3 regions of the Streptomyces sp. NPDC049813 genome follow, and region 1 is predicted to be linked to each of the others. Evidence: predicted binding sites of a transcription regulator. Region 1 holds the regulator's gene; each other region holds the start of a gene.

Region 1 (5,524 bases):
CGGGACGGGTGTCCGTTGTCGTTGCTGAAGCCCGATGGTGCGGTCGCGGCGCGGAAGGCGCTGGATGCCGGGCTGTTGGAGGCCGGGCCCTTCGGGGAGGGGCGGGCTGTGCTGACCCTGCGGGGGCGGTTGCTGGCCGACGGGGTCGTGCGGGACCTCGTCGACTGAGCGGGGTGGTCGGGCGGGTGCGCCCTGGCGCCGTGGGGTGCCGGTCCGGGGCGGGTGCGACCCCGTGGGGGCTGAGCGCGCAGTTCCCCGCGCCCCTGGCGGGGTCGGGCCCCTGCCCCCGCGCCCCTGGCGGCGCGCATGCCGCCCCGCATGCCGCCCCGCATGCTTCCCCGCAGGGCGGAGCTAGGCGGCGGGGGTCGTCACGAAGTCGATGAGGTGTTCCACCTTGCCCAGGAGTTCGGGCTCCAGGTCCTTGTAGGAGCGGACCCGGGACAGGATGTGCTGCCAGGCCTCGCCCGTGTTCGCCACGCGCCAGCCGAGCGCGCGGCACACGCCCGTCTTCCAGTCCTGGCCGTGCGGGACCCTGGGCCAGGCCGCGATGCCCAGCGAGGACGGCTTCACCGCCTCCCAGATGTCGATGTACGGGTGGCCGACCACCAGCGCGTCGGCGCTCGTCACCGACTGGGCGATGCGCCACTCCTTCGTGCCGGGCACCAGGTGGTCGACGAGGACGCCGAGCCGCGCGTCCGGGCCCGGCGCGAACTCCGCCACGATCGCCGGCAGGTCGTCGACGCCCTCCAGGAACTCCACGGCCACGCCCTCGATGCGCAGGTCGTCGCCCCAGACGCGCTCGATGAGCTGCGCGTCGTGCTTGCCCTCCACGTAGATGCGGCCCGCGCGGGCCACCCGCGCCCGAGCGCCGGGCACCGCCACCGAACCGGACGCCGTCCGGGTGGGGCGCACCGGGCCGCCGGTCGCGGGACGCACCAGCGTGACGACCTTGCCCTCCAGCAGGAAACCGCGCGGCTCCATCGGGAACGCGCGGTGCTTGCCGAAGCGGTCCTCCAGCGTCACCGTCGGCCCCTGCGCCGTCTTCTCCACCCGCACGACCGCGCCGCAGAAGCCCGTCGTGACCTCCTCCACGACGAGGTCCGGCTCGGCGGGGACCTCCGGAGCGGGCTTGTTCCGCTTCCAAGGGGGTGTCAGGTCCGGGGTGTACTGGCGCATTTTGCAGACGATAGGAGAAGCTCCGGGACGCCGCCTACGACACGCCGGAGCGGGCCGCGAGTGTGGCGCGCTGCTCGCGGACAAACGCCGCATCCACCACCGAACCGTGCCCGGGGACGTAGCGGGCGTCCTCGCCGCCCAGGGAGAGCAGCCGGTCGAGCGCGGCCGGCCACCGGTGCGGGACCGCGTCCGGTCCGGCCTGCGGCTCGCCCGACTCCTCGACCAGGTCGCCGCAGAAGACGGTCTCCGGCGCCGGGGGCGGCGCGGAGACCAGGACCGCGAGGTCGTGTCCGGTGTGTCCGGGGCCGACGTTCGCCAGCAGCACCTGGACGCCGCCGCCCAGGTCGAGCGTGCGCTCGCCGCAGACCCGGTGGGCCGGGGTGACCAGGAGTTCCGCCGCCTCGCCCGCGAGATCGGGGCCGAGGCCGTGGCGTACGGCATCGGCGCGCAGCGCGTCCGCGCCGCCGCCCGCGAACACGGTGTCGATGCCCGCGGCCCCGAACACCTCGACGCCCGCGAACGCCGCCGTGCCGAAGACGTGGTCGAAGTGCGGATGGGTCAGCGCGATGTGCGTCACTCTCGCGCCCGCCGCGAGCAGGCGCCGGGTGTCCGCGCGCAGCCGGGCCCCTTCACGCAGTGAGGATCCCGTGTCGATCAGCAGGGCCGCGTCCGCGCCCACGACGAGCCCGGCCGTACAGTCCCAGCCGGGCAGCCGGATTCGCCCCACATGCGGCGCCAGTTCTTCCCATCCGGCCGACTTCCAGTCGATGGCTTGCATGCCCCGACGCTAGCGGCCTTGCCGGGCCCGTACCCACCGGCCGTACACTGAGCCGGGGACGACTGGCACTCGCGCGCAGCGAGTGCCAAACCGGAACGATCACGAGAACGATCACAGAGACAGTTGCTGGAGGTGTGCGCCCGATGCTCAGTGAACGCAGGCTCGAAGTGCTGCGCGCCATCGTCCAGGACTACGTCGGCACCGAGGAGCCCGTCGGCTCCAAGGCGCTGACCGAGCGGCACAGCCTCGGCGTCTCCCCGGCGACCGTGCGCAACGACATGGCCGCCCTGGAGGACGAGGGGTTCATCGCCCAGCCGCACACCAGCGCCGGGCGCATCCCCACCGACAAGGGCTACCGCCTCTTCGTCGACAAGCTCACCGCGGTGAAGCCGATGACCGGGCCGGAGCGGCGCGCCATCCAGAACTTCCTGGAGGGCGCCGTCGACCTCGACGACGTCGTCGGGCGGACCGTGCGGCTGCTCGCGCAGCTGACGCGGCAGGTCGCGGTCGTCCAGTACCCGTCCCTGACCCGCTCCACCGTGCGCCATGTCGAGCTGCTCGCGCTCGCGCCCGCCCGTCTGATGCTCGTCCTGATCACGGACACCGGGCGCGTCGAGCAGCGGATGATCGACTGTCCGGCGCCGTTCGGCGAATCGTCCCTGGCGGATCTGCGGGCCCGGCTCAACAGCCGGGTCGCGGGCCGCCGGTTCGCCGATGTGCCGCAGCTGGTGCAGGACCTGCCGGAGGCCTTCGAGGCGGAGGACCGCGGCACGGTCACGACGGTGCTCTCCACCCTGCTGGAGACGCTCGTCGAGGAGACCGAGGAGCGGCTGATGATCGGCGGTACCGCCAATCTCACCCGCTTCGGACATGACTTTCCCCTCACCATCCGGCCCGTGCTGGAGGCGCTGGAGGAGCAGGTCGTGCTCCTCAAGTTGCTTGGCGAGGTGGGTGATTCGGGCATGGCCGTACGGATCGGTCACGAGAACGCCCACGAGGGACTCAACTCCACGTCCGTCGTGTCGGTCGGCTACGGTTCGGGCGGCGAGGCAGTTGCCAAGCTCGGCGTGGTCGGCCCGACCCGCATGGATTACCCGGGAACGATGGGAGCAGTACGCGCAGTGGCACGTTACGTCGGACAGATCCTGGCGGAGTCGTAAGTGGCCACGGACTACTACGCCGTACTCGGCGTGCGCCGCGACGCTTCCCAGGACGAGATCAAGAAGGCCTTCCGCAGGCTCGCTCGTGAACTTCACCCGGACGTGAATCCGGACCCGAAGACGCAGGAGCGGTTCAAGGAGATCAACGCCGCCTACGAGGTGCTCTCCGACCCGCAGAAGAAGCAGGTCTACGACCTCGGGGGCGACCCCCTGTCGGGGGCCGGCGGAGGTGGCGCCGGAGGCTTCGGCGCCGGTGGGTTCGGCAACTTCTCGGACATCATGGACGCGTTCTTCGGAACCGCGTCGCAGCGCGGGCCCCGCTCGCGCACGCGCCGCGGCCAGGACGCCATGATCCGGCTCGAGATCGAGCTGGACGAGGCCGCCTTCGGCACCACCAAGGACATCCAGGTCGACACGGCCGTCGTCTGCACCACGTGCAGCGGCGAGGGCGCGGCGCCCGGGACCTCCGCCCAGACCTGCGACATGTGTCGCGGGCGCGGCGAGGTCTCGCAGGTCACGCGCTCCTTCCTCGGCCAGGTCATGACCTCGCGGCCGTGCCCGCAGTGCCAGGGATTCGGCACCGTCGTGCCGACCCCGTGCCCGGAGTGCGCCGGTGACGGCCGCATCCGGTCGCGGCGGACGCTGACGGTGAAGATCCCGGCCGGGGTGGACAACGGCACGCGGATCCAGCTCGCGGGCGAGGGCGAGGTCGGCCCCGGCGGCGGCCCCGCCGGCGACCTGTACGTCGAGATCCACGAGCTGCCGCACCCCGTCTTCCAGCGGCGCGGCGACGACCTGCACTGCACGGTGACCATCCCGATGACGGCGGCGGCCCTCGGCACGAAGGTGCCGCTGGAGACGCTCGACGGCATGGAGGAGGTCGACATCCGGCCGGGCACGCAGTCCGGCCAGTCGGTCCCGCTGCACGGGCGTGGCATCACCCACCTGCGCGGCGGCGGCCGGGGCGACCTCATCGTGCACGTCGAGGTCATGACCCCGCAGAAGCTCGAACCGGAGCAGGAGCGGCTCCTGCGCGAGCTGGCCAAACTCCGCGGCGAGGAGCGCCCCACGGGCCAGTTCCAGCCGGGGCAGCAGGGGTTGTTCTCGCGGTTGAAGGATGCTTTCAACGGGCGGTGAGTGGGTGTGGCCGGGTGGCTGGGGGTCCGGGGGTCGTCCCCCGGGTGAGCACAGTCAGCCGGGGCAGCAGGGGTTGTTCTCGCGGTTGAAGGATGCTTTCAACGGGCGGTGACGCGTAGGGCTGTGCCGTCTCGGCCGGGGCGGCGCAGGCCGGCCGGATCAGCCGATTCGGCCGCCTGACGTGTCCGTGGCACGATGCGCTCATGCCCCTCGCGCTGACAGATCTCTGCCCCTGTCCGATCGTGCAGGCCCCCATGGCGGGCGGCGGCTCCTGCCCCGCGCTCGCGGCCGCGGTCTCGGACGCGGGCGGGCTCGGGTTCCTGGCCGCCGGGTACAAGACGGCCGACGGGATGTACCAGGAGATCCAGCAGCTGCGCGGGCTGACCGGCCGCCCGTTCGGCGTCAACCTGTTCCTGCCGCAGCCGGAGTACGCGGACCCGGCCGCGGTCGATGTCTACCGCCACCAGCTCGCCGGTGAGGCCGGCTGGTACCAGACCCCGCTCGGCGACCCCGACGGCGGATGCGACGACGGCTACGACGCCAAGCTCGCCATCCTCCTCGACGACCCGGTGCCCCTGGTCACCTTCACGTTCGGCTGCCCCACGCCCGAGGTGATTGACGCGCTGCGCGCCGCCGGCACGCTCACCGCCGTCACCGCGACGACCGTGGAGGAGGCGCTCGCCGCCCAACGGGCCGGCGCCGACGCCGTCTGCGTCCAGGGCATCGAGGCCGGCGGCCACCAGGGCACGCACCGCGACAACCCCGAGGCGGACGGCAGCGGCGTCGGACTGCTGGCGCTCATCGCGCAGGTACGCGAAGGGGTCCGGCTGCCGATCGTCGCGGCCGGCGGGATCATGCGGGGCGCGCAGATCGCCGCCGTGCTCGCCGCGGGAGCCGACCTGGCCCAGCTCGGGACGGCCTTCCTGGTGACGCCCGAGTCCGGCGCGCCCGCCCCGCACAAGCAGGCCATGACCGATCCGCTGTTCACCAGGACCGAGCTGACCCGGGCGTTCTCCGGGCGGCCCGCGCGCGGACTCGTCAACCGTTTCCTGCGCGAGCACGGGCCGTACGCGCCCGCCGCCTACCCGGAGGTCCACCACATGACGTCACCGCTGCGCAAGGCCGCCGCCAAGGCGGGTGACCCGCAGGCCATGGCGCTGTGGGCGGGGCAGGGCCACCGGCTGGCCCGGGAACTGCCCGCCGGGCAGCTCGTCGAGGTCCTCGCCGCCGAACTCGTCGCCGCGCGGGCCACGCTCGGACAGCGGGGTGCCGC
Region 2 (5,524 bases), on a different contig from region 1:
GCTTCTGCTCCGAGCTGATCGGCGACCCGCTCGGCGAGGGCTGGGGCTTCGTCAACGTGAACCTGCGCCCGTACTACGGCGAGGGCTCCAAGACGCTGGCCTACGAGATCTGCGAGCAGCTCGGCTGGCGGCTGCCGGACCAGCTGGTCATCCCGATCGCGTCCGGCTCGCAGTTCACGAAGATCGACAAGGGGCTCCAGGAGCTGATCAAGCTCGGCCTCGTCGAGGACAAGCCGTACAAGCTGTTCGGCGCCCAGGCCGAGGGCTGCTCGCCGGTCTCGGTGGCGTACAAGGCCGGGACGGACGTGGTGCGGCCGCAGAAGCCGGACACCATCGCCAAGTCGCTGGCCATCGGCAACCCGGCCGACGGCCCGTACGTGCTCGACATCGCGCGCCGGACCGGCGGCGCGGTGGAGGACGTGAACGACGAGCAGGTCGTCGACGCCATCAGGCTGCTCGCGCAGACGGAGGGCATCTTCGCCGAGACGGCGGGCGGGGTGACGCTCGGTGTCACCAAGAAGCTCATCGAGGCGGGGCTGATCGATCCGTCGCTCACCACGGTCGTGCTGAACACGGGTGACGGGCTGAAGACGCTCGACGCCGTCGCTGAGTCCTCGCAGGCCACCGCCACGATTCGGCCTTCGCTGGAGGCGTTCCGGGCCGCGGGGCTCGCCGCCGAGTAAGTTCCCCACCCCGCCCCTTCCCGAAACCGGGGGCTCTGCCCCCGGACCCCCGCTCCTCAAACGCCGGAGGGGCTGACAGTCGAGGTGAATTCATGAGCGTCAACGTCCGCATCCCCACCATCCTGCGCACCTACACCGGCGGGCAGGCCGAGGTGAGCGCCGAGGGGGCCACGCTCTCCGACGTCCTCGCCGACCTGGAGAAGAACCACACCGGGATCGCCGCGCGCGTCCTGGACGACCAGGGCAAGCTGCGCCGGTTCGTGAACGTCTACGTCAACGACGACGACGTCCGCTTCGAGCAGGGCCTGCAGACCGCCACGCCCGACGGCGCCGGCGTCTCGATCATTCCGGCCGTGGCCGGCGGATGATCGTCGTCCGCTTTACTGCGCGTCACTGAAATTGCCCCCTCCGCGAGAGAAGCGGAGGGGGCAATTCTGCATGGTTGAGCGGGGTACAGTTGGGGAAGCCGCTTCTTTTCCGTATGTGGTGCATGACGGGCGCATATGAGTTCTCGCGCGAGCCGCGACGAGAAGCAGCCAAACTGCCCGGCCCATTCGGGCCCTTTATGGCATTTACGCGGCCCGACTTGCCCCGGGTTCCGGTGGGTCGCCCCGGTTCCGCCGGTCCACGCTGCCCAGAATTCTCGTCCGATTGACCTGTTGCAGACGGCAGTTGGGCAGATACATTCAGCCGCGGTCGACGCGTTCCGGCGCACACCCCCACCCATTGGGGAGGGTGAGGTCTGACCCGGATCCGCGAAGTGCGGGTCTGTGCAAGGGCCAGTAATAGGGGAGTTAGGCATGGCTCAGGGCACCGTCAAGTGGTTCAACGCGGAGAAGGGGTACGGCTTCATCGCGGTCGACGGTGGTGCGGATGTGTTCGTCCACTACAGCGCGATTCAGATGGACGGCTACCGCACCCTCGAAGAGGGTCAGCGAGTGGAATTCGAGATCTCGCAGGGCCAGAAGGGGCCGCAGGCCGACATGGTCCGCCTGGCCGCCGGCTGACGCGCGTCGCGACTGACAGCAGGCTTGGTACGGCACGCAGGGTCCGTGTCCCCACCGGGGGCGCGGGCCCTTCGTGCTGCTCGCGCCGGTCCCAGGGCTCCCGCGCGCGCCCCCTCGGGCGCCCCTGGCTTCGCGGGAGCACCTTGCACTCGCCGGGGTCGAGTGCTAATCATTGGGCTTAGCACTCTCCGCGTGAGAGTGACAGAACTTGGATCGGGTCGGTGAGGCCCGCAGGCCGGGTGGGGCAAGGAACCACAAGGGCTGCAGGCCGTCCGTCGCGGGCACCAGCACGGTCCGTTTGCTTGCTTTTCCACCCCGTCCGGGAGGACCACTTCACATGGCCAAGATCATCGCGTTCGACGAGGAGGCACGGCGCGGCCTCGAGCGCGGCATGAACCAGCTCGCCGACGCCGTCAAGGTGACCCTGGGCCCCAAGGGTCGCAACGTCGTCCTCGAGAAGAAGTGGGGCGCCCCCACGATCACCAACGATGGTGTGTCCATCGCCAAGGAGATCGAGCTCGAGGACCCGTACGAGAAGATCGGCGCCGAGCTGGTCAAGGAGGTCGCGAAGAAGACGGACGACGTCGCCGGTGACGGCACGACGACCGCGACCGTCCTGGCCCAGGCCCTGGTCCGCGAGGGCCTGCGCAACGTGGCCGCCGGTGCCAACCCGATGGCCCTCAAGCGTGGCATCGAGAAGGCCGTCGAGGCCGTCTCCGCCGCCCTCCTTGAGCAGGCCAAGGACGTGGAGACCAAGGAGCAGATCGCTTCGACCGCCTCCATCTCCGCCGCCGACACCCAGATCGGCGAGCTCATCGCCGAGGCCATGGACAAGGTCGGCAAGGAAGGCGTCATCACCGTCGAGGAGTCCCAGACCTTCGGTCTGGAGCTGGAGCTCACCGAGGGTATGCGCTTCGACAAGGGCTACATCTCGGCGTACTTCGCCACCGACATGGAGCGTATGGAGGCGTCGCTCGACGACCCGTACATCCTGATCGTCAACTCGAAGATCGGCAACGTGAAGGACCTCCTTCCGCTGCTCGAGAAGGTCATGCAGTCCGGCAAGCCGCTGCTGATCATCGCCGAGGACGTCGAGGGCGAGGCCCTGTCGACCCTGGTCGTCAACAAGATCCGTGGCACCTTCAAGTCCGTCGCCGTCAAGGCCCCGGGCTTCGGTGACCGCCGCAAGGCCATGCTCGGCGACATCGCCATCCTCACCGGTGGCACCGTCATCTCCGAGGAGGTCGGCCTCAAGCTGGAGAACGCCGGTCTCGACCTGCTCGGCCGTGCCCGCAAGGTCGTCATCACCAAGGACGAGACGACGATCGTCGACGGCTCCGGTGACAGCGACCAGGTCCAGGGCCGCGTCAACCAGATCCGCGCCGAGATCGAGAACAGCGACTCCGACTACGACCGCGAGAAGCTCCAGGAGCGCCTGGCGAAGCTCGCGGGCGGCGTGGCCGTCATCAAGGCCGGTGCCGCGACCGAGGTCGAGCTCAAGGAGCGCAAGCACCGCATCGAGGACGCCGTTCGCAACGCGAAGGCGGCCGTCGAAGAGGGCATCGTCGCCGGTGGTGGCGTGGCCCTCCTCCAGGCCTCCGCGGTCTTCGAGAAGCTGGAGCTGGACGGTGACGAGGCGACCGGCGCCAACGCCGTGAAGCTCGCCCTGGAGGCCCCGCTCAAGCAGATCGCCGTCAACGGCGGCCTTGAGGGCGGCGTCGTCGTGGAGAAGGTCCGGAACCTGGCCGTCGGCCACGGTCTGAACGCTGCCACGGGCGAGTACGTCGACATGATCGCCGAGGGCATCCTCGACCCGGCCAAGGTGACGCGCTCCGCGCTGCAGAACGCCGCGTCGATCGCCGCGCTGTTCCTCACCACCGAGGCCGTCATCGCCGACAAGCCGGAGAAGGCCGCCGCGGCGGGCGCTCCGGGCGGCATGCCGGGCGGTGACATGGACTTCTGATCCGGTCCCCGACCTGATCGGCCTGTCCTGACGTACCGAGGGCGGCACCTCCTCTTCGCGAGGGGGTGCCGCCCTCGGGCGTTGGCGCGCCCGCCGCCGGGTCCCGGAACGCCCTTGTCCCCTTGATCGCCGCGGGTTACTGTCCCCGGGCGCGTACTGGGGAGTAGAGCGCATTTCACGGTGGGTGGGGACATGAGTGACAGCAGTGGCGGGCCGGAGCAGGGCATGAACCCGGTGGGGCAGGCCATCTCGGCCGTGGCCCTGGTGGGGGCGCTCGCCGTCGGGTTCTGGGCGGTCTCCCGGGACACGGCGTCGGACCAGGGCGGCGCGCCCGAGGCCGCCGTCTGCTCCGGGGGCGGGGCGGAGAAGGGCGACCGGGCGGCCGGGCGGGTGCACGGGAACCAGCTGTGCACGGCACTCAACCAGCCGGAGCTGGCGTCTTGGCTGGGCACGCCCGGCGAGAGGGCGAAGAGCGCGTCCGGCAACAGCAGCTCGGCCGGGACCGGCACGAACGAGATCTACTATCCGTCGGCCCGGATCGAGTTCGAGACGTACACCGTGGAGCTGCACGCGTCCTACGACCGGTACCCGGTCGACGCGCGGACCGCCGACCTCATCGGCCGGGACGTCCACACGCAGCAGGTGCTGCGCCGCCCCGCGGTCTTCTTCTCGACGCAGACGATGGGTATCCGCTTCCGGCTCGACGGATCGGACGCCGAGAGCGCGCCGGGCAAGCCGGCGGAGGCGCTCAGTGTGGCGTTCGACGCGAAGAACCGCGGTGGTTCCTACGAGTTGGTGGTGTGGCGCAACAGCGGCGGCTACCCGGACCGCAGTGTGCTCCTGGACGTCGCCGAGCACGTGCTGCCGGTGATCCCCGGCTTCGACTCACGTACGGCGCCGGGCACGACCGCGGGCCCGGCTCAGGACACGGCCTCTTCCTGAGGGGCCTCTTCCTGAGGGTGCTCCTCGACGCTGTGGGAGTCGGTGAGGCTCAGCGCGCCGCCGGCCGCGATCAGTCCGACGACGACGGCGAGCAGGCCGTAGGCGATCCGCTCCCCGTGGAAGAAGGACGCGACGAGGCCGTCGCTCCAGGCGCCCGCGGGCAGCTGGGTGGTGACCAGGGCGGCGATCAGGGTGCCGACCACGGCCGTCCCGACGCTGGTGCCGACCTCCTGCGCGGTGTCGTTGAGCGCGGCGCCGATCGACGTGCGGTTGGCCGGCATCGCGTCGACGAGGGCGACCGCGCAGATCGTCATCACGGTGCGCAGCCCGACGGTCATGAGCACCATGCAGGCCGCGATGACCGCGTAGCCGTGGGAGACGCCCCAGGCCAGGCCCGCCAGGGACACGGCCAGGCAGGCCGCTCCGACCAGGCAGGCGATCCGGTGCCCGTAGCGGCGCGCGAGCCCTTCGGAGAGCGGGGTCGCGAGGAGCATGGTCACGATGATCGGCAGGTTGGCGAGGCCGGCCCGCACGGGGCTCCACCCGTAGGCGAACTGGAAGTGCAGGATCAGGCCGAACATCACGCCGGCCATCGCGATGGACGTGCCGATCTGGGCGACGGCCGCGCCGCGCACAGTGCCGTTGCGGAACAGGCGCAGGTCCAGCATGGGGGCCTTGCTGCGGCGTTCGTGCGCGACGAAGGCGACCGCGGCCAGGACGGCGCCGGCGATCGAGGCGAGGGTGGGCGCGGAGTGCCAGCCGTGCTCGACGCCGCTGGTCAGCGCGTAGCAGGCGAGGCCGATGGCGGCGACGCTGAGGGCGGCGCCGGGCACGTCGAGCCGGTCGCGGGTCAGGTCCTCGGGCCGGTCGGCGGGGACGCCGAGGCGGACGCCGACGCAGGCGATGAGTGCGATCGGCGCGTTGACGAG
Region 3 (5,524 bases), on a different contig from region 1:
CAGTCCCTGATGCCCAAGGAGCCCGAGGTCCACGGCCTGGCCGCGCTGTTGGAGCTCCAGTACTCGCGGGTCGCCGCCCGCACCACCGCCGACGGCGCGCCAATCCTGCTGCGGGAGCAGAACCGGGCGCGCTGGAACCCCCTGCTGATCCGCCGCGGTTTCGCCGCGCTCACCCGCGCGGACGCGGTCGCGTCCGGACCGCCCGGGCCCTACGTCCTCCAGGCAGCGATCGCCGCGTGCCACGCCCGCGCCCACACCTACGCCGACACCAACTGGCGCCAGATCGCCACCCTGTACGGCCTCCTCGCGGCCCGGACGCCTTCTCCGGTCGTGGAGTTGAACCGCGCGGTGGCGGTGTCCATGGTGGACGGCCCCGCGGCGGCCCTCACCCTCGTCGACGCCCTCACCGGCGAACCGGCGCTGCGGGGCTACCACTTGCTGCCCAGCGTGCGGGGAGATCTGCTGGAGCGGCTCGGGCGGGCGGACGAGGCGCGGGCGGAGTTCGCGCGGGCGGCGTCGCTGGTGCGCAACGCGCGCGAGAGGGAGTTGCTGACGCGCCGCGCGCAGCCGGGGTCCGCCCCGTCGGCGGCCGAGGGGCTCGAAGCGGGGCCGGGCCCCTCCGGCGACTGAGGTCCGTGGGCGCCGGTGGCCTCAGCGCACGGGGGCGCCCAGCAGCATGGTCGGGGCTCCCGCGACCCGGGTCAGGAACACCGTCGCCGACTGCTTCCCGTACGGCTTCGGCATCACCTTGCGCCGCAGCTCCTCCGGTTCGACGGCCGAGCCCCGCTTCTTCACCGTCAGCACGCCGACCTCCCGCTCCCGCAGCAGGGCCTTCAACTTCTTGACGTTGAAGGGGAGTTGCCCGGTGATCTCGTACGCGGACGCGTAGGGGGCCGCCCGCGCCTCGTCGGCGGTGACGTACGCGATGGTCTCGTCGATCAGCCCGCCGCCGACCTGCGCGGCCACCTCGGCGACCAGGTGCGCCCGGATGACGGCGCCGTCCGGCTCGTACAGGTACCGCCCCACCGGCCGCACGGCCGGGTCCGGCAGCCCCCGCCCGACCAGCTCCCGCGGCCCCGGCAGCAGCGTGGCGCGCCTGCGGCCCGGCTCCGTGCCGAACCACAGGACGGCCTCCTTCACGTCCCCGCCGTCCGAGATCCACTCGGCCTCGGCCGCCGCCGGGATCGCCTCGTGCGGGATGCCGGGCGCGATCTTCAGCGCGGCGCGGGGCGCGGCGAGCGCGGCCGCGACGGCCCAGGACAGCGGCGGGGAGTAGGCCTCGGGGTCGAAGATGCGGCCGCGCTTGTCGGAGCGCCGGGCCGGGTCGACGAAGACGGCGTCGTACGCGGCCGTGTCCACCTCCGTCACGTCCGCCTCCCGCACCTCGATCAGGTCGCCGAGGCCGAGCGCGGCGGCGTTGGCCCGCGCGACCGAGCACGTCCCCGGGTCGCGGTCGACAGCGAGCACCCGGATGCCCGCGCGGGCCAGCGCGATCGCGTCGCCGCCGATGCCGCAGCACAGGTCGGCGACGGACCGGACGCCCAGGGCGCGCAGCGACTCGGCGCGGTGGGCGGCGACGCGGGTGCGGGTCGCCTGCTCGACCCCGTTCGCCGTGAAGTACATCCGGCCCGCGTCCTCGGCCCCGAACTTCGCCACGGCCCGCTGCCGCAGCCGGGCCTGCGCGAGCGCCGCCGAGACGAGCGCGGCCGGGTGGTCGCGGCGCAGCCGGGTGGCGAGCGCGAGTTCCTGGGCCGGGTCGTGGTCGCGCAACGCGCCGAGCAGGGTCTGCCCCTCCGGGGTGAGGAGGGCGTGGATGTCGGCGGGGGTGGACGGAGAGCTCACCCGGTCCATTGTGGGCCAGTCGGAGGACGGTACGCGCAGGGCGGCGGTGTCACCCCCCGACCACGCCCCTGAACTGCGAAGATCCGTCGCCATGCGCCGAGTAGGACAAGATGAGGAAACGGGCCCGAGGGTGATGCGGGGGCGGTCTGTGGCTCTGCGGATGACGCGGGGCGGGTCTGTGGCTCTACGGGTGAAGCGGGCCGCGTCCGGCGACGAGGCCGGGCCTGTCGCTGTCCCGCCCGAGCGGACATCCGCGTCCGATCCCCGGGCCGCGACGGCCGTCCTCCCGCCCGAGGGGGCAGCTGGGACCGTGCGCCAGGTCCGGTCCAGGGCGGGGGCAGCCGCGGCGGCGCCTTGGGTCGGGCCCCGGGCCGCGACGGTCGTCCTCCCGCCCGAGGGGGTAGCCGGGACCGTGCGCCAGGTCCGGTCCAGGGCGGGGGCAGCCGCGGCGGCGCCTTGGGTCGGGCCCCGGGCCACGGCGGTCGTCCTTCCGCCCGAGGGGGTAGCCGGGACCGTGCGCCAGGTCCGGTCCAGGGCGGGGGCAGCCGCGGCGGCGCCCTGGGTCGGGCCCCGGAGCGCGGCGGTCGTCCTTCCGCCCGAGGGGGTAGCCGGGACCGTGCGCCATGTCCGGTCCAGGGCGGGGGCAGCTGCGGCGGCGCCCTGGGCGGGTCCCCGGGCCACGGCGGTCGTCCTCCCGCCCGAGGGGGCAGCCGGGACCGCGCCCCTGGTCGGGCCCCGGTCGTGGCGACGGGCGGGCGGCGTCGGGCTGCGGCGCGTGGCCGCCTGCGTCGTGGCCGTCGCGCTGCTCGCCGGGTGCGCCCCTTCCGTCGACCCGCTCGCCCGCATGGGCAGGAAGGCGGCCCAGAAGGTCCGCCACGCACACCCCGGGGGCGGGGCGGCCGGCCAGGTCGCCGCGAGAGGCGCCGCCCCCGCCCCCGGCGCGCCGGCCGCACCGAGGGCCGCCCCCGCCCACCACGTCTTCCCCTCGCGCCCCCGTACCGCGCTCCCCCCGGTCGTGGACCGCGTCCCCACCCGGGACCGGGTCGTCTTCCTGGCCGTCGACGACGGCGCGGGCGCGGACCCCCGTTTCGCCCGCCTGGTCCGGGAGCTGCGCCTGCCCGTCTCGGTCTTCCTCACCCGCTCCGTCGCGGGCCCCGGCCGCGACCACCTCGGGGAGCTGCGCGCGCTGGGCGCCGGCATGCAGAACCGCACCCTGACGGGGCCGCTGCTGCCCGGCCTCGGCTACGTGGCCCAGCACGCCCAGATCTGCGGCCAGCAGGACCACCTGAAGGGCCGCTTCGGCGCGGCGCCACGCCTGCTGAGCCCGCCCTACGGCGCCTACGACGCGGACACGCTGCGCGCGGCGGGCGCCTGCGGCATCGACGCGATCGTCCTCACCCGCGCCCACGGCGACGGCGACCCCCTGCGCCCCGGCGACATCGTCCGCGTACCGGCGACGCCCTCGCTCACCAGGACGACCACCGCACTCCTGCACCGCATCCGGGCCCGGGGCCTCATGGTGGCCCGCCTGGAGAGCTACCTGTAGCCGGGTCAGAACCCGCCGAAAAGCACGCCGCGTCGCCGACGATTGGCACTCCGCTTGACCGAGTGCTAATCGCGGTCATAGTCTCGCTCCTGGCACTCACCACTGGAGAGTGCCAACAGCGACGGGCAGGTCCGGCACCTGCGACGACGGATCCACCTGGTCGCCACCTCAGACTGTTAACCCCGTGAGATCTCCGAAGGGGGAGACCGGATCGTGACGACCGCCAGCTCCAAGGTTGCCATCAAGCCGCTCGAGGACCGCATTGTGGTCCAGCCGCTCGACGCCGAGCAGACCACGGCCTCCGGCCTGGTCATTCCGGACACCGCGAAGGAGAAGCCCCAGGAGGGCGTCGTCCTCGCCGTGGGCCCGGGCCGCTTCGAGAACGGCGAGCGCCTGCCGCTCGACGTGAAGACCGGCGACATCGTGCTGTACAGCAAGTACGGCGGCACCGAGGTCAAGTACAACGGCGAGGAGTACCTCGTCCTCTCGGCCCGCGACGTTCTCGCGATCGTCGAGAAGTAAGCAGACCGAGCAGCAGCTTGCGCTGTGAATTGCGCCCCTGGCACCCGCGATCGTAAGAAGCCGGGGTCGGGGGCGCGGTTCGTGCACCCTGAAGTTTTTCCGTAGTTTTCGAGAGGGCTGAACCGCTCCCATGGCGAAGATCCTGAAGTTCGACGAGGACGCCCGTCGCGCCCTCGAGCGCGGCGTCAACAAGCTTGCCGACACGGTCAAGGTGACGATCGGCCCCAAGGGCCGCAACGTCGTCATCGACAAGAAGTTCGGCGCCCCCACCATCACCAACGACGGTGTGACCATCGCCCGCGAGGTCGAGGTCGAGGACCCGTACGAGAACCTCGGCGCGCAGCTCGTGAAGGAGGTGGCGACCAAGACCAACGACATCGCGGGTGACGGCACCACCACCGCCACCGTGCTGGCCCAGGCCCTGGTCAAGGAAGGCCTGCGCAACGTCGCCGCGGGCGCCTCCCCGGCCGCCCTGAAGAAGGGCATCGACGCCGCGGTGAAGGCCGTGTCCGAGGACCTCCTCGCGACCGCCCGCCCGATCGACTCGAAGTCCGACATCGCCGCCGTCGCCGGTCTGTCCGCGCAGGACAGCCAGGTCGGCGAGCTCATCGCCGAGGCGATGGACAAGGTCGGCAAGGACGGTGTCATCACCGTCGAGGAGTCCAACACCTTCGGCCTGGAGCTCGACTTCACCGAGGGCATGGCCTTCGACAAGGGCTACCTGTCCCCGTACTTCGTCACCGACCAGGAGCGTATGGAGGCCGTCCTCGACGACCCGTACATCCTGATCCACCAGGGCAAGATCGGGTCCATCCAGGACCTGCTCCCGCTCCTGGAGAAGGTCATCCAGGCCGGTGGCTCCAAGCCGCTGCTGATCATCGCCGAGGACGTCGAGGGCGAGGCCCTGTCGACCCTGGTCGTGAACAAGATCCGCGGCACGTTCAACGCCGTCGCGGTCAAGGCCCCCGGCTTCGGCGACCGCCGCAAGGCGATGCTCCAGGACATGGCCACCCTCACCGGTGCCACCGTCATCGCCGAGGAGGTCGGCCTCAAGCTCGACCAGGCCGGCCTGGACGTGCTGGGCTCCGCGCGCCGCGTGACCATCACCAAGGACGACACCACGATCGTCGACGGCGGCGGCAACAAGGCCGACGTCGACGGCCGCGTCAACCAGATCAAGGCCGAGATCGAGAACACGGACTCCGACTGGGACCGCGAGAAGCTCCAGGAGCGCCTCGCGAAGCTCGCCGGCGGCGTCTGCGTGATCAAGGTCGGTGCCGCGACCGAGGTCGAGCTCAAGGAGAAGAAGCACCGTCTGGAGGACGCCATCTCCGCGACCCGCGCCGCGGTCGAGGAGGGCATCGTCTCCGGTGGTGGCTCCGCGCTCGTCCACGCCGTGAAGGTGCTGGGCGACAGCCTGGGCAAGGAGGGCGACGAGGCCACCGGTGTCGCCGTCGTCCGCCGCGCCGCCGTCGAGCCGCTGCGCTGGATCGCGGAGAACGCGGGCCTTGAGGGCTACGTCATCGTCTCCAAGGTCGCCGAGCTCGAGAAGGGCTCCGGCTACAACGCCGCGACCGGTGAGTACGGGGACCTGGTCAAGGCCGGCGTCATCGA

Evidence for each region. Region 1 encodes HrcA, which represses chaperone genes, less so after heat shock. Its sites were predicted from a motif close to TTNGCACTCNGNNNNNCNGAGTGCNAA; they were not measured.
Region 2: the regulator HrcA is predicted to act here: its motif matches at 1,833-1,859, upstream of groL (chaperonin GroEL).
Region 3: the regulator HrcA is predicted to act here: its motif matches at 3,431-3,457, upstream of groES (co-chaperone GroES).

The regions. Positions count from the first base shown of each region.
Region 1 is NZ_JBITLI010000005.1:268,193-273,716, forward strand. It holds gene hemW (radical SAM family heme chaperone HemW) at 1-168, shown strand, start outside; gene ACIBW6_RS13875 (DUF3097 domain-containing protein) at 352-1,176, opposite strand; gene ACIBW6_RS13880 (MBL fold metallo-hydrolase) at 1,211-1,954, opposite strand; gene hrcA (heat-inducible transcriptional repressor HrcA) at 2,098-3,114, shown strand; gene dnaJ (molecular chaperone DnaJ) at 3,115-4,251, shown strand; gene ACIBW6_RS13895 (nitronate monooxygenase) at 4,455-5,524, shown strand, end outside.
Region 2 is NZ_JBITLI010000002.1:614,889-620,412, reverse strand. It holds gene thrC (threonine synthase) at 1-683, shown strand, start outside; gene ACIBW6_RS06895 (ubiquitin-like small modifier protein 1) at 776-1,051, shown strand; gene ACIBW6_RS06890 (cold-shock protein) at 1,484-1,690, shown strand; gene groL (chaperonin GroEL) at 2,028-3,653, shown strand; gene ACIBW6_RS06880 (DUF6215 domain-containing protein) at 3,846-4,595, shown strand; gene ACIBW6_RS06875 (MFS transporter) at 4,574-5,524, opposite strand, start outside.
Region 3 is NZ_JBITLI010000002.1:267,012-272,535, reverse strand. It holds gene ACIBW6_RS05240 (RNA polymerase sigma factor) at 1-630, shown strand, start outside; gene ACIBW6_RS05235 (methyltransferase domain-containing protein) at 652-1,851, opposite strand; gene ACIBW6_RS05230 (polysaccharide deacetylase family protein) at 2,618-3,388, shown strand; gene groES (co-chaperone GroES) at 3,602-3,910, shown strand; gene groL (chaperonin GroEL) at 4,041-5,524, shown strand, end outside.